Regions from separate parts of the Roseburia sp. 831b genome, predicted to be linked through region 2. Evidence: a T-box and tRNA genes for the amino acid it is inferred to sense, from the RefSeq annotation. Region 2 holds a T-box; the other holds one or more tRNA genes.
What was found. A T-box is a leader RNA that pairs with one kind of tRNA and senses whether it is charged. The one in region 2 lies ahead of leuS (leucine--tRNA ligase), so its partner is inferred to be a tRNA-Leu.
Positions count from the first base shown of each region.

Region 1: it encodes a tRNA-Leu, which carries the amino acid that the T-box ahead of leuS (leucine--tRNA ligase) is inferred to sense. The anticodon was not compared.

Region 1 covers NZ_CP135162.1:2,281,042-2,284,447, reverse strand. The annotation lists rRNA gene BIV16_RS10475 (23S ribosomal RNA) at 1-1,017, shown strand, start outside; tRNA gene BIV16_RS10470 (tRNA-Asn) at 1,094-1,166, shown strand; tRNA gene BIV16_RS10465 (tRNA-Glu) at 1,186-1,257, shown strand; tRNA gene BIV16_RS10460 (tRNA-Thr) at 1,307-1,379, shown strand; tRNA gene BIV16_RS10455 (tRNA-Ile) at 1,401-1,474, shown strand; tRNA gene BIV16_RS10450 (tRNA-Asp) at 1,493-1,566, shown strand; tRNA gene BIV16_RS10445 (tRNA-Val) at 1,603-1,675, shown strand; tRNA gene BIV16_RS10440 (tRNA-Leu) at 1,695-1,778, shown strand; tRNA gene BIV16_RS10435 (tRNA-Arg) at 1,804-1,877, shown strand; gene BIV16_RS10430 (helix-turn-helix domain-containing protein) at 2,001-2,654, shown strand; gene BIV16_RS10425 (motility protein A) at 2,762-3,406, shown strand, end outside.
Region 2 covers NZ_CP135162.1:1,309,419-1,312,824, forward strand. The annotation lists gene leuS (leucine--tRNA ligase) at 1-1,529, opposite strand, end outside; T-box leader at 1,685-1,914, opposite strand; gene ilvC (ketol-acid reductoisomerase) at 2,033-3,055, opposite strand; gene ilvN (acetolactate synthase small subunit) at 3,077-3,406, opposite strand, start outside.

The sequences.
Region 1 (3,406 bases), 970 kb from region 2:
CTTTGAATTTAAGCCCCAGTAAACGGCGGCCGTAACTATAACGGTCCTAAGGTAGCGAAATTCCTTGTCGGGTAAGTTCCGACCCGCACGAAAGGCGTAATGATTTGAGCACTGTCTCGACAATACATCCGGTGAAATTGAAGTACCAGTGAAGATGCTGGTTACCCGCGCCAGGACGGAAAGACCCCATGGAGCTTTACTCCAGTTTGGTACTGGGATTCGGTACTGCATGTACAGGATAGGTGGGAGACTAAGAAACTTGAACGCCAGTTTGAGTGGAGTCGCTGTTGGGATACCACCCTTGCAGTATTGGGTTTCTAACCTGTCACCGTGATCCGGTGAAGGGACAATGCCAGGCGGGGAGTTTGACTGGGGCGGTCGCCTCCGAAAGGGTATCGGAGGCGCTCAAAGGTTCCCTCAGAATGGTCGGAAACCATTTTAAGAGTGCAAAGGCAGAAGGGAGCTTGACTGCGACACCGACGGGTGGAGCAGGTAGGAAACTAGGACTTAGTGATCCGGTGGCATAAAGTGGGATTGCCATCGCTCAACGGATAAAAGCTACCCTGGGGATAACAGGCTTATCACTCCCAAGAGTTCACATCGACGGAGTGGTTTGGCACCTCGATGTCGGCTCATCGCATCCTGGGGCTGTAGCAGGTCCCAAGGGTTGGGCTGTTCGCCCATTAAAGCGGTACGCGAGCTGGGTTCAGAACGTCGTGAGACAGTTCGGTCCCTATCCGGCGCGGGCGGAGGATATTTGAGAGGAGCTGTCCTTAGTACGAGAGGACCGGGATGGACGAACCACTGGTGTATCTGCTGTCGACCAACGGCATGGCAGAGTAGCCAAGTTCGGAAGGGATAAACGCTGAAGGCATCTAAGCGTGAAGCCCCCCTCAAGATGAGATATCCCTCCTTCGGGAGTAAGACCCCTTGAAGACTACAAGGTAGATAGGGCAGAGATGGAAGCATGGCAACATGTGCAGTTGACTGTCACTAATAGGTCGAGGGCTTGACCAAAAAGTTTGTAAATTCGGTATTGACTGTATGAAGTTTTGAAGGTATAATATCACTGTTGATTTTACTTTCAACATATTCCTCGATAGCTCAGTTGGTAGAGCACGCGGCTGTTAACCGCGCTGTCGTAGGTTCGAGTCCTACTCGGGGAGCTTTTTTTCGCAATAGTATGGCTCCGTGGTCAAGCGGTTAAGACATCGCCCTTTCACGGCGGTAACACGGGTTCGATTCCCGTCGGAGTCACTTAACACTTTAATGTGTTCATAACTAGTCGACTGTAAAGAGGCATTATGCCGATGTGGCTCAATTGGCAGAGCAGCTGATTTGTAATCAGCAGGTTATCGGTTCGAGTCCGATCATCGGCTTTAAAGAACCTCAGGTTCTATGGACCATTAGCTCAGTTGGTTAGAGCAACCGGCTCATAACCGGTCGGTCCTGGGTTCGAGTCCCCGATGGTCCACTAGTTACAAAATAATATGGCCCAATGGCTCAGTTGGTTAGAGCGCCGCCCTGTCACGGCGGAGGTCGCGGGTTCGAGTCCCGCTTGGGTCGTTCGTAGTAGGTTGACACTTACTGCAAGTATCGCATGGGATCTTAGCTCAGCTGGGAGAGCATCTGCCTTACAAGCAGAGGGTCACAGGTTCGAGCCCTGTAGGTCCCATTTACAACGTAAGTTGTATGCCGGCGTGGCGGAACTGGCAGACGCGCAGGACTTAAAATCCTGTGGTGGCGACATCGTACCGGTTCGATTCCGGTCGCCGGCATTGTACAGATGTACAAATTGAATATGTGTGTGTAGCTCAGCTGGATAGAGCACTTGGCTACGGACCAAGGTGTCGGGAGTTCGAATCTTCTCACGCACGCTTATAAGAAGCCCTAGAAACATTGCAAAATGTTCCTAGGGTTTTTGTTACATTTTAATATTTATACCGGGAAGATATGAGTAGCGGTGAAACAAAAGACTTCTTTGTAAGGAGATGAATAGCATGGAGCAAGAGAAAATAGGACTTTTTATCCAACAGATGCGAAAAGAGAATGGCTTGACGCAGAAAGACCTGGCAGAAAAGCTTCATATCAGTGACAAAACAGTTTCAAAATGGGAGACTGGAAAAGGATTACCGGAGGTAAGTTTGCTGGTTCCCTTATGTTCCATATTGCAGATTAACATCAATGAACTTTTATCTGGAGAGAAATTGCAGAACACGGAATATGCCAGACAGGCAGAAAATCATATTTTAACCTTATTAAAAGAGAACCGGGAAAACAAAAAGAAAAATGTGATATCCATGATGATTGGATTTCTGTTTCTAATATCAGGATTTGCCATGATGTTCTTTTACACCTATTATCACATGTCGTGGTATATAGATGTACCGGCATTTTTGATTGGAGCCTGCCTTTGTATTGCATGCGTGTTATTGTCAACAAGGACGGCAAAACAGGATGTGGTAAGGCTGCTCAAAACGATTGTGATTCCAATTGGTGTCTGCGTGAGTATCGTTGCATTTGTCTGTGTCATGTCAGTCATTGAGGATATGAGCATGTTGTATGTAGAACTTGCAGTACTGGCACTCCCGATTTTATATGCATTGATTACTTATGTCATTTTAGCAGTAATTGAGCAAAGAATGAGAAAATAGGACTCTATGGATGTTCCGATTGGGATTCTACGATAAGTAGGTTGCATTTTGCTCGCCTAAATCAAAAGATAAAGATAGAGAGAGAAAAGATTTAGGAGGAATTCGCAATGAAATTAAATAAAGCAGGCATGACTGGGTTTTTCATGTGTTTTTTAGCAATCCTGTTTGGAATATCAACCAATGGAGGCATTCAGACGGTAATCAACTATTTACATATTCCATCGTTTATTCTTACCGTCGGTGGAGCTTTATGTGCCGTTTTAGCGACGGCGGATTCGTTTGAAGATTTTTGGAATGGGTTAAAGGGAATTGGAATTGCTTTTGAGCGAAAAGGAAATCATCTGGAAGAAATTTCGGAACTGATTTTGGATTTGTCGGATATTGCAAGAAGAGAAGGCTTATTAAGTCTGGAAGAAAAAGCAGATTCCCTGACGCACCCGCTTTTGAAAAAAGGAATCAATCTTATTGTGGACGGAACAGAGCCGGAACTAGCCAGAGATATTTTGGAAACCGAGATGGATCACAAAGAAGAAAACGAAAGAAAACGTGTGAAGTTCTGGGAAGATTTTGGAGCGTATGCACCTGCATGGGGAATGATAGGAACCTTGATTGGCTTAATTAATATGATGAAAACCATGGGGACAGATGCAACCTCCATTGGTTCTGGAATGTCACTTGCCCTGATTACAACCTTATATGGTTCGGTTATTGCAAACTGGCTTTGTATTCCAATCGCAAGAAAATTGGATAAG
Region 2 (3,406 bases):
AAATACCAGGAAGAACCTGCCCACTGAGGCATTGTGTCAGTCTCTCTCTTAGCCGGGCCACCGCAGCATGGACAGGTCGTATTTACCCAGTCTGTCATGGCTGCAAGTGGTGATTCTCCATTGTCTGTTGGCATGTAGCTGTCAACTTCTGGAAGAAGCAATGGAAGTTCGCTCTCGTCAACCGGAACAAAGCCACACTTGTCACAATGAACAATCGGAATTGGCTCTCCCCAATATCTCTGACGTGAGAATACCCAGTCTCTTAATTTATAATTTGTCTTAGCCTTTCCGATTTTATTTTCCTCTAAATATGAAATCATCTTCTCTTTTGCAGCTTTTACTTCTAAGCCATTTAAGAAATCAGAGTTGATTAATACACCTGTTGCAACATCTGTAAATGCTTCTTTTGAAATATCAACTTCCTCGCCGTCTTTTGCGACAACCTGTACCATTGGAAGATTGAATTTCTTAGCAAATTCCCAGTCTCTTTCGTCGTGTGCAGGTACCGCCATGATAGCACCTGTTCCGTATGTCATCAATACATAATCCGATACCCAGATTGGAATCTCTTTTCCAGAAACAGGGTTGATTGCAGTAAGACCATCAATTGCAACACCTGTCTTTTCTTTTGCAAGCTCAGCTCTCTCAAAGTCTGATTTTCTTGCAGCAGCTTCACGGTATGCTATGATTTCATCCCAGTTCTTGATGTCGCTCTGATATTTATCAAGGTATGGATGTTCCGGGGAAACAACCATGTAAGTAACACCGAATAAGGTATCACAACGTGTGGTATAAATACGGAGTTTATCTTCTTTTCCTTTGATTGCAAAATCAACTTCTGCACCGTTGGAACGTCCAATCCAGTTCTTCTGGGATACTTTGACACGCTCGATGTAATCAACGTCATCCAATCCCTCAATCAATTTATCTGCGTATTCTGTAATCTTCAACATCCACTCGCTCTTTACTTTCTGAACGACCGGTGCGCCACAACGCTCGCAGACACCATTTACAACCTCTTCATTTGCAAGACCGACTTTACAGGAGGTACACCAGTTGATTGGCATTTCTTTCTTGTAAGCCAAACCTGCTTTGAAAAGTTTTAAGAAAATCCACTGTGTCCATTTGTAGTATTCTGGATCTGTGGTATTGATTTCTCTATCCCAGTCGAAAGAATAACCAAGAGAATGAAGCTGTTCTTTAAAATGAGCAACGTTCTTTTCTGTTACAATCTTAGGATGAACCTTATTCTTGATTGCATAGTTCTCGGTTGGAAGACCAAATGCATCCCAGCCCATTGGATAAAGGACATTGTATCCTTGCATTCTTCTCTTTCTTGCCACAATATCAAGTGCTGTATAAGGTCTTGGGTGACCTACATGTAATCCCTGTCCGGATGGATATGGGAATTCTACCAATGCATAATATTTTGGTTTGGAATAATCGTCTGTTGCTGCGAAAGCCTTCTCATCATCCCAGACTTTCTGCCATTTTTTTTCGACCACTTTATGATTATAAAGTTCTGCCATTTTCTTTTCCTCTCTTTCCTGTCCTATGAAAAACACACTTGGCGTGTTTCCTAAATTGTTGCGACATTGTTCCACTCCGCCGCAGTGCGATTCTCGCGAAACATTTTTATGTAACAGAAACAAAATCTCCTATTACAAAAAAATCCTCCGTCTCATAAAGAGACGAAGGAAATTGCTCCGTGGTACCACTCTCATTCGTATTCGAAAGAATACGCACTCAGACATTCTTAACGCGAATGAAACGCCCTGACCTACTATTGTAACTACATCTGTACTTCACTCAAGGGACTCAAAGGCGAGTTGGGAACTTCCATACATCATCTTACACCAACCGATGACTCTCTTTGCTATCTCCGTTCTTAATACTCCTTATCCTTGTCTTTTTTTATTCAAATGATATGATTTATTTTAACATAACGTTTCTTTTTGTCAACCTTAGATTTGAAAAAAAGATGGAACAGATTGCTCCGTCCATCTTTTTTCGTATGTAAATTCTGTTCGAATTAGTTGTTGATGAGTTTGTCGTTCTCGTTGTTCCAGCTGTAAAGTTTACGAATCTCTGCACCAACCTTCTCTGATGGATGCTCAGATGCAAGCTTTCTCATAGCTTTGAAGTGAACCTGGCGACCTGCTGGTGACATATCAAGTAAGAAGTCTTTTGCAAATGTACCATCCTGGATATCTGTCAGAATCTGTTTCATTGCTTTCTTGGTATCTTCTGTCACAATCTTAGGTCCTGTGATGTAATCACCATATTCAGCTGTGTTAGAGATAGAATATCTCATTCCTGCAAAACCTGACTGGTAGATTAAGTCTACGATTAATTTCATCTCATGGATACATTCGAAGTATGCGTTTCTTGGATCATATCCAGCTTCGCAAAGTGTTTCGAAACCTGCCTGCATCAATGCACAAACACCACCACAAAGTACTGCCTGCTCACCGAAGAGGTCTGTCTCTGTCTCTGTACGGAATGTTGTCTCAAGAAGACCAGCTCTTGCTCCACCGATTCCAAGACCATAAGCAAGTGCTAAATCAAGTGCTTTTCCTGTTGCATCCTGCTCTACTGCTACAAGACAAGGTGTTCCTTTTCCTGCCTGATATTCAGAACGAACTGTATGACCTGGAGCTTTTGGTGCAATCATTGTTACATCGACATCCTTTGGTGGTTTGATACATCCGTAATGAATGTTGAAACCATGTGCAAACATTAACATGTTACCTGGCTCAAGGTTTGGCTCAATGTCTTTCTTGTACATATCTGCCTGAAGTTCATCGTTGATTAAGATCATGATGATATCAGCCTGTTTTGCTGCTTCTGCTGCTGTATAAACTTTAAATCCCTGTTCTTCTGCTCTCTTCCAGGATTTGCTTCCTTCATAAAGTCCAATGATGACATTACATCCGGATTCCTTTAAGTTTAATGCATGTGCATGTCCCTGGCTACCATAACCGATAACTGCGATTGTCTTTCCGTCTAAAAGTGAAAGGTTACAATCTTCCTGATAATAAATTTTTGCTGCCATATCTATTTCCTCCAAAATAATTTAATCTAAAATTTTAACATCGGCTGAACCTCTTGTCAGTCCTGTAATTCCTGTACGGGCCAATTCCAGTATCTCATATCCCTGCAACAAATCAAGAAAAGCCTCTAACTTATCCTGATGTCCGGTAAGTTCAATCACCATGGAATCGCGCGTCACGTCTACAACTTTGCCATGAAAAATCTCAGTTACATTCATAATCGGCTGACGTTCCGTGTCCTTTGCCCGGATTTTAACTAAAATCAGTTCTCTTGTCACAGAAGAACCGGATTCTAACTTCTTAATATCTAATACATCCTCAAGCTTTGCAAGCTGCTTCTCAATCTGCTCTAA